2 linked regions of the Luteolibacter sp. LG18 genome follow. The protein of the gene in region 2 interacts with the protein of the main gene of each other region in a pairwise test. Links are inferred from orthologs where the notes say so. Each region holds a gene or a part of one and is shown on either strand. Other genes may lie near its edges. The genes, in order: llg_RS17720 and ftsA.

Region 1 (3,114 bases), 1.5 Mb from region 2 along the record:
CGCAGGTCCCAGCGTGTTCTGGGCGTCCCACAGGAAACCGCCGAGGAAGGCCAGCACCAGCATGGTGGGCGTGCCGACGGTGACCGCGGCGCAGAGGAACACGAGCTGGACCAGCAGGATACGCGCGTTGTGCAGGCCGGTGAAGGCCGGCAGGAACTGCTGCAGCACGAAGGCGGCCAGAACCAGGAGAATGGTGATGAGGGTGTAGCGGATCACGGTTTCTTGTCGGCTTTGAGCAGCACGACAAAGACTGTTTCCAGATCCGCGAAGTTCACCGAGGGACGGACGAGAGCTTCGGAATCCAGAGAGCCTTTTTCGACGGACTCGACGGTTCCCAAAAGGATATTGGCCGGGAACAAGCCGCCCCGGCCGGTGGTGAAGACGCGCTGACCCTTCTTGATCGTCGCATCCTTGGATAAAAAGCGTAGCCGCAGCAAGGGTGTGCCTTCGAATTGTCCGCGCTGGCCGCTCAAGATCCCCACCTCCGGGGTTCCCTCGACCTTCGCGGACACCTGGCACTTCTCATCGGTCAGCAGCACCACGCTGGCGCGGTCCTGGCGGACGAGGTCCACCTTGCCGACGAGTCCTTCGTTGGAAAGCACCGGGAGCTGGGGCCCGATCTTGGAATCCTCCCCGCGGTCGATCTCCACCGTCTGCCACCAGGTGGTGGGCTGACGGCGGGTGATACGGGCGGCCACCACGTCGAACTTCGTGGCGGCGGTGAATTTCACGGCGTCCCGCAGGTTGGCGTTTTCCTTCTCCAGGTCGCGGAACCGGCCCTCGATGATTTCCAGCCGCCCGACCTTCTTTTCCGCTTCCTGCAGCCGGATCTCCAGTTCCTTCGAGTGCTGGGTCTCCTGCGTCATGGCGCGCGCCTTCGTCTCCAGCGTGGAGCCGGATTTCAAGAACGGCGAGATCGCGGAGTAATACCCCGTCTGGATCTCGCGCACGGCGTTTTCATTCCGGGTGAGAGCCCACACGGCCCCTCCCAGGAACAGCAACAACGCGATCAGGTTTTGCGGCTTCATGGCCAGTCAGCCTGCCGGCTCGGTTCAGCGGTCGGTGTTGGTCACCCGCTTCAGGAACGAGAGCTCCTGAAGGGCCTTGCCCGTGCCTTCGGCCACGGCGCTGAGCGGATCCTCCGCGATGTGAACCGGAAGGCCGGTCTCCTCGCGCAGCAGGCGGTCCAGGCCCTTGAGCAGGGCTCCGCCACCGGCCAGCACGATGCCGCGGTCCACGAGGTCCGCCGCGAGTTCCGGGGGACAACGCTCCAGGGTGGTGCGGACAGCGTCCACGATCGTGTTGAGAGGATCGGACATGGCCTCGCGGATTTCCTGCGAGGTGATGGTGATGGTTTTCGGTAGACCGGCGACGAGGTCGCGGCCCTTGACCTCCATGGTCATTTCCTTCGGCAGCGGCGCGGCCGAGCCGAGGCGGATCTTGATCTCCTCCGCGGTGCGCTCACCGATCATGAGGTTGTAGGCCCGCTTCATGTAGTTGATGATCGCCTCGTCCAGCTCATCGCCGGCGGTGCGGACGGAGCGGGCGTAAACGATGCCGGAAAGTGAAATGAGCGCCACCTCCGTGGTGCCGCCGCCGATGTCCACGATCATGTTGCCGGAGGCATCCTGCACCGGCAGGCCCACGCCGATCGCGGCCGCCATCGGTTCTTCGATCAGGTAGACCTCACGGGCACCCGCCTGCTCGGCGGACTCGCGCACCGCGCGGCGCTCCACCTCCGTGATGCCGGAGGGAATGGCGATCAGCACCCGCGGGTTCGACCGGCGGCGCGGATTCACCTTGCGGATGAAGTGGCGGAGCATGGCCTCCGTCACCTCGAAGTCGGCGATCACGCCATCCTTCAGCGGGCGGATCGCCACGATGTTGCCCGGCGTGCGCCCGAGCATGCGCTTGGCATCGTCGCCGACGGCGAGCACCTCGTTGGTGCCGGCCTTCACCGCGACCACCGACGGCTCGCGCAGCACGATGCCGTGGTCCTTGACATTGACGAGAGTGTTCGCGGTGCCGAGATCGATGCCGATGTCGTTGGAAAACCAGTTTCCGAAAAACTTTTTGAACATGGATGAGATGGGAAAATCAACGTGGTGCCTGATCGAACGGGTCCGAGGGGCGCTTGGGCAGCCGGATTGCGTGAGCCGGTGACAACCAAGGAGTTGGACGGAACCCCGCCGAAAGAGGCGGAAGTGTTGACAGCCCCCTGTGACAGGTCAAGCGGGAACGGTGTTCCACGCTTGTATTCTCAATGTTCCACGCGTTAGGGCCTCAGGACGCGGCGACCGCCGCCGCCTTGCCCGCGCGCCGGGCCAGGAACTCGTCCGCCAGCGCGCCATAGGCATTCGAGCCCGGGCCCACCGGATCGTGCTCGAAAATCGACTTCCCGTGGCTCGGTGCCTCCCCGATGCGGATGGTCCGCGGGATCACCGATTGATAGATTTGATCAGGGAAAAACTTCGAGACTTCCTCCACCACCTGGCGGGACAGCAGCGTGCGGCCATCGTACATCGTCATGACGATGCCTTCCAGGGTCAGCTCGTCATTCGCACCCGAGCCGCGGATCTGCTCCAGCACGTGCACGATCTTCGCAAGCCCTTCCAGACCAAACCATTCGCACTGCAGCGGGATGACGATTTCATCCGAGGCTGCGAGCGCGGAAGTCATCAGCACGCCTAGTGATGGGGGAGTGTCGAGGATGCAGTATTCAAACAGATCGTTCGGCTTCAGTCCCTGCAGGATGTTTCGCAGGCGGGTGAGGTGGTCCTCGGCGCGGGCGAGCTCGATTTCGACCCCCGCGAGGTCCATTTCCGACGGCACGATCGAGAGATTCTCGCGACCGGTCGGCAGCAACTGCTCAAACACCGTGCGCTCGCCGATCAACACCGGATACATGCTGCCGCCTTCCGGAACCTCGATGCCAAGACCGCTGGTGCAGTTCGCCTGCGGATCGAGGTCCACCAGCAGCACGCGCTGGCCACGCAGCGCGAGCGCGGCGGAGAGGTTCAGGGCGGTGGTCGTTTTACCGACGCCACCTTTTTGGTTGGCAATGGCGATGACTTTCATGCGGCAAGCTGGACCGACGGAACAAGCAGTGTTCCC
Region 2 (3,212 bases):
GGCGCGCTCCGGGATGAACTTTTGCAGGCGCTGCATCAGCAGCTCGATTTCATAAAGGGTGAGGTCCTCGCCGCCGCAGAGGTGGACGAGCACGGTGCGGGCGTCCTTGAGCAGCGCGCCCTGGTCGAGCAGCGGGCTGGCCAGCACGTTGCGCAGCGCGCGGCTGGCGCGGTCCTTGCCCTGGGCGATGCCGGAGCCGAAGAGGCAGCGGGAGCGGGTGGTCCGCAGCGCGCTCATCAGGTCATCGAGGCCGACATTGATCAGGCCGGGGCGGACGACGAGGCGGATGACGGCCTTGATCGACTCGGAGATCATGCGGTCCGCGGCGGAGAAGGCCTCGTGGATGCCCTGCTTGGCGAGGACGAGCTCGCCCATGCGGTTGTTGTCGAAGGTGACCAGCGCGTTGGAAAGGACGGCCAGCTCGTTGAGCGCGGTCTCGGCCTGCTCGCGGCGGCGGCGGCCTTCGAAGGCGAAGGGCATGGTGGCGAAGACCACCACGAAGGCACCTTCCTCGCGGGCGATGCGGGTCAGGATCGGCGCGGCGCCGGAGCCGGTGCCACCGCCGAGACCGGTGCAGAGGAAGACGATGCGGCGGCCTTTCAGCGAGGCGCGGATCTCGTCCTCCGCCTCCAGGATCGCCTGATGGCCGAGATCGGGATCGCCGCCGGAGCCGAGGCCCTTGGTGAGGTTGCGGCCGAGCTGGATCTTCTCACCGGCCACGCAGGCGGAGAGCGTGCGGATGTCGGTATTGAGGGCCAGCAGCTCGGCGCCTTCGAGGCCATCGAGGGCCACGCGCTCGAGCATGTTCGCGCCGGCGCCACCGAGGCCGACGATCTTCACGGAAGAGGTCGGGATGGTGGTCTGGGGTTCGCGGGAATAGGAGATCATGGACGTAAAAGGGAAAGCAGCTTGGGAAATGGAAAAGCAGGCGGGGGATCAGCGGCCGAAGGGCCACAGGGCACGGCCGATGCGGCCGAAGAATCCGGGGGTAGCCACGCGTTCGGCGTCCAGCACCTGGGCGTAGCGGATGAGACCGAGGGCGGTCGTGTACTGGGGGTCCTTGAAGTTCGACTGGATGCCGCTGACTTCCGGCGGCTCGGGGCGGTAGATGTCGCGTCCGAAGACATCGAACGCCAATTCCCCGAATCCTCGCATGAGGCTGGTGCCGCCGGACAGGAAAATCCCGGTGCCGATCTTCTCGACGGAGCCCTCGGGCAACCGGCGCTTCACCAGCCGCAGGGTTTCCTCCAGGCGCTGGCGGATCACCTCGTTGAGCACCTGGCGGCGCACCTCGGCCTCGGCGAAGCCTTTTTCATCAATGACTTTCACCGATCCCACCGAGCGGGCGGGGTCGGCGGAGGCGTCGCCCTCCTTGATTTTCAGGCCCTCGGCCTTGGTGAAGGGCAGGCCGGTCACCAGGTGGATGTCATTGGTGATGTGGTCGCCGCCCACCGGGATGCTGCCGGAGGCCGCGATCGAGCCGCCGAGGTAAAGGGCGTAGTCGGTGGTGCCACCGCCGATGTCGATCACCAGCGCGCCGCGCTCGCGGTCCTCGCGGGACAGCGCCACTTGGGCCACGGCGATCGGGGCGAAGACGACGTCATCGACGTCCAGCGGCATCTCGCGGACGCACTTGATGCTGTTCTGGATGCGGCTGCCGATGCCGTGGATGACATGGAAATCCGCTTCCACGGTGCGACCGAAGAGGCCCACCGGGCTGGTCGCCTGCTCCAGCCCATCGAGGCGGAACTGGCGGACAATGCTGTGGAGATAGACGTGGTCGGGCGGGATGTGGACCTCGCGGGCGATGTCCTTGGCCTCCTCGACGTGCTCCGGCGCGACCTGCTGCTCACCCTCCGGCAGGCGGAAGGTGCCGAGGTTGTTCTCGCCGAGGATGTGGGAGCCGGTCACGGACAGGAACACGCTGCCGATCTCGACATCGCTGGCGTCCTCCGCCTTCACCAGCGCGTCCTTCACGCAGGCGCGGGCCTGGGGGAAATCGTAGATCTCGCCCTTCCGCACGCCGGCGGACTTCGTCATGCCCACCCCGAGGATTTTCACCGCGCCGTCGGACTTCACCTCGCCGACGACCATACAGGTCTTGCTGGTTCCGATTTCGAGTCCGACGTGGATTTTCGTGCGAGGCATTGGGGCGATGGAAAGCTAAGGGCGGCGGTCAGTTCCGGTTGAGCAGGGACTTGAGATCCTTGGAGCGGCGGTCGTTCCGGATCTCCTCCCTGGTCGGTTCCGGCACCGGAGTGGCGCGGGGTGGAACGGGTTCCTCGCGGAGGGTAATGGGAATGTTGCGCTGCGGGATCAAGCTGATCGTGGCGATCCCGTAACCCTCGCGTGACGCGTGATCAAGCGCGGTGACAAAATCCGCGATCTGACGCGTCTGATTGTCGAAGCCGAAGGTGGCCACGGTGCCGCTGCGGGTGGTGAGGTGCATCGACCAGGCGTTCGGCTGCTCGATGCGGTCGATCCAGCGGGTGGCGTCCGGATCGGCGGCGATGGCGGAATCCAGCAGGCGGAAGCAGCGTTTCACCTCCGGGTGGGACAGGGTGGCACCGGTCGCCAGCGCGGCCTCATCCTTCTTCGGTACCATCACCACGGGCAGGTCGCGGGCGTCCTGCCATTGCAGGGCCGGGCAGGCGTAGACCACACCGGTGGCGTCCACCAGCAGGCCGCCGGTGCGGCGGATGCCGGTCGGCTCGGTGCCGCTCACGGCCACCCACGCGCGCGGGGTGCGGGCAGTGACGGTCACGGCGAGGGTGGAGGGCAGGTGGCGCTCCACGCTCACGGCGGCGATTTCCGGGCGGGCGGCGAGGCGGGCGCGCATCTCCTCCACGTCCAGCTTGAAGAGATTGGCATGCAGGTCGATGCCCGCGGCGTCCACCAGCCCGGCCTCGTCGAGCGCCTGGTTGGGATTGAGGGAGAGCTGGCGGAGCTGGAACTCCGGATTGCGGAGGAAGGCGCGCTGCACGCCATACCATCCGCCGTAGATCAAAGCGCCGAGCAAGGCCAACAGCACCAACAGCTTGGCGCTCTTCCCGCAGGCCCGCAGGAACCCGAACCACGCGATGCGCGGCGACATGACACGGACCTCCAGCCGCTTCATGCGGGATTTCTGGCGGGAATGGGTGGTGCGGCGTTTCATGGTCGTCGGAAACGCTTGAAAGTTAATGATCGTTTACAAAAAAGTCGAGGGCCGG

Evidence for each region.
Region 1: the proteins of ftsA (region 2) and llg_RS17720 interact in binary tests that used the Escherichia coli proteins (3 or more experiments, as listed by UniProt). The link is inferred for Luteolibacter sp. LG18 from one-to-one orthologs.

What each region holds. Positions count from the first base shown.
Region 1 is NZ_AP024600.1:4,487,738-4,490,851, forward strand. Bases 68-2,864 are described here. They hold llg_RS17720 (rod shape-determining protein), read right to left. Parts: upstream 2,082-2,864; coding sequence 1,053-2,081; downstream 68-1,052. Other genes in these bases: llg_RS17710 (hypothetical protein), read right to left, coding at 68-216; mreC (rod shape-determining protein MreC), read right to left, coding at 213-1,028; llg_RS17725 (ParA family protein), read right to left, coding at 2,284-2,864. Outside these bases: more of llg_RS17710, read right to left, coding at 1-67; more of llg_RS17725, read right to left, coding at 2,865-3,078. UniProt on the Escherichia coli protein: Forms membrane-associated dynamic filaments that are essential for cell shape determination. Acts by regulating cell wall synthesis and cell elongation, and thus cell shape.
Region 2 is NZ_AP024600.1:2,986,945-2,990,156, forward strand. What follows is about bases 43-2,937. They hold ftsA (cell division protein FtsA), read right to left. Parts: upstream 2,149-2,937; coding sequence 937-2,148; downstream 43-936. Other genes in these bases: llg_RS12350 (hypothetical protein), read right to left, coding at 43-888; llg_RS12360 (FtsQ-type POTRA domain-containing protein), read right to left, coding at 2,177-2,937. In the rest of the region: more of llg_RS12350, read right to left, coding at 1-42; more of llg_RS12360, read right to left, coding at 2,938-3,157. UniProt on the Escherichia coli protein: Essential cell division protein that assists in the assembly of the Z ring. May serve as the principal membrane anchor for the Z ring.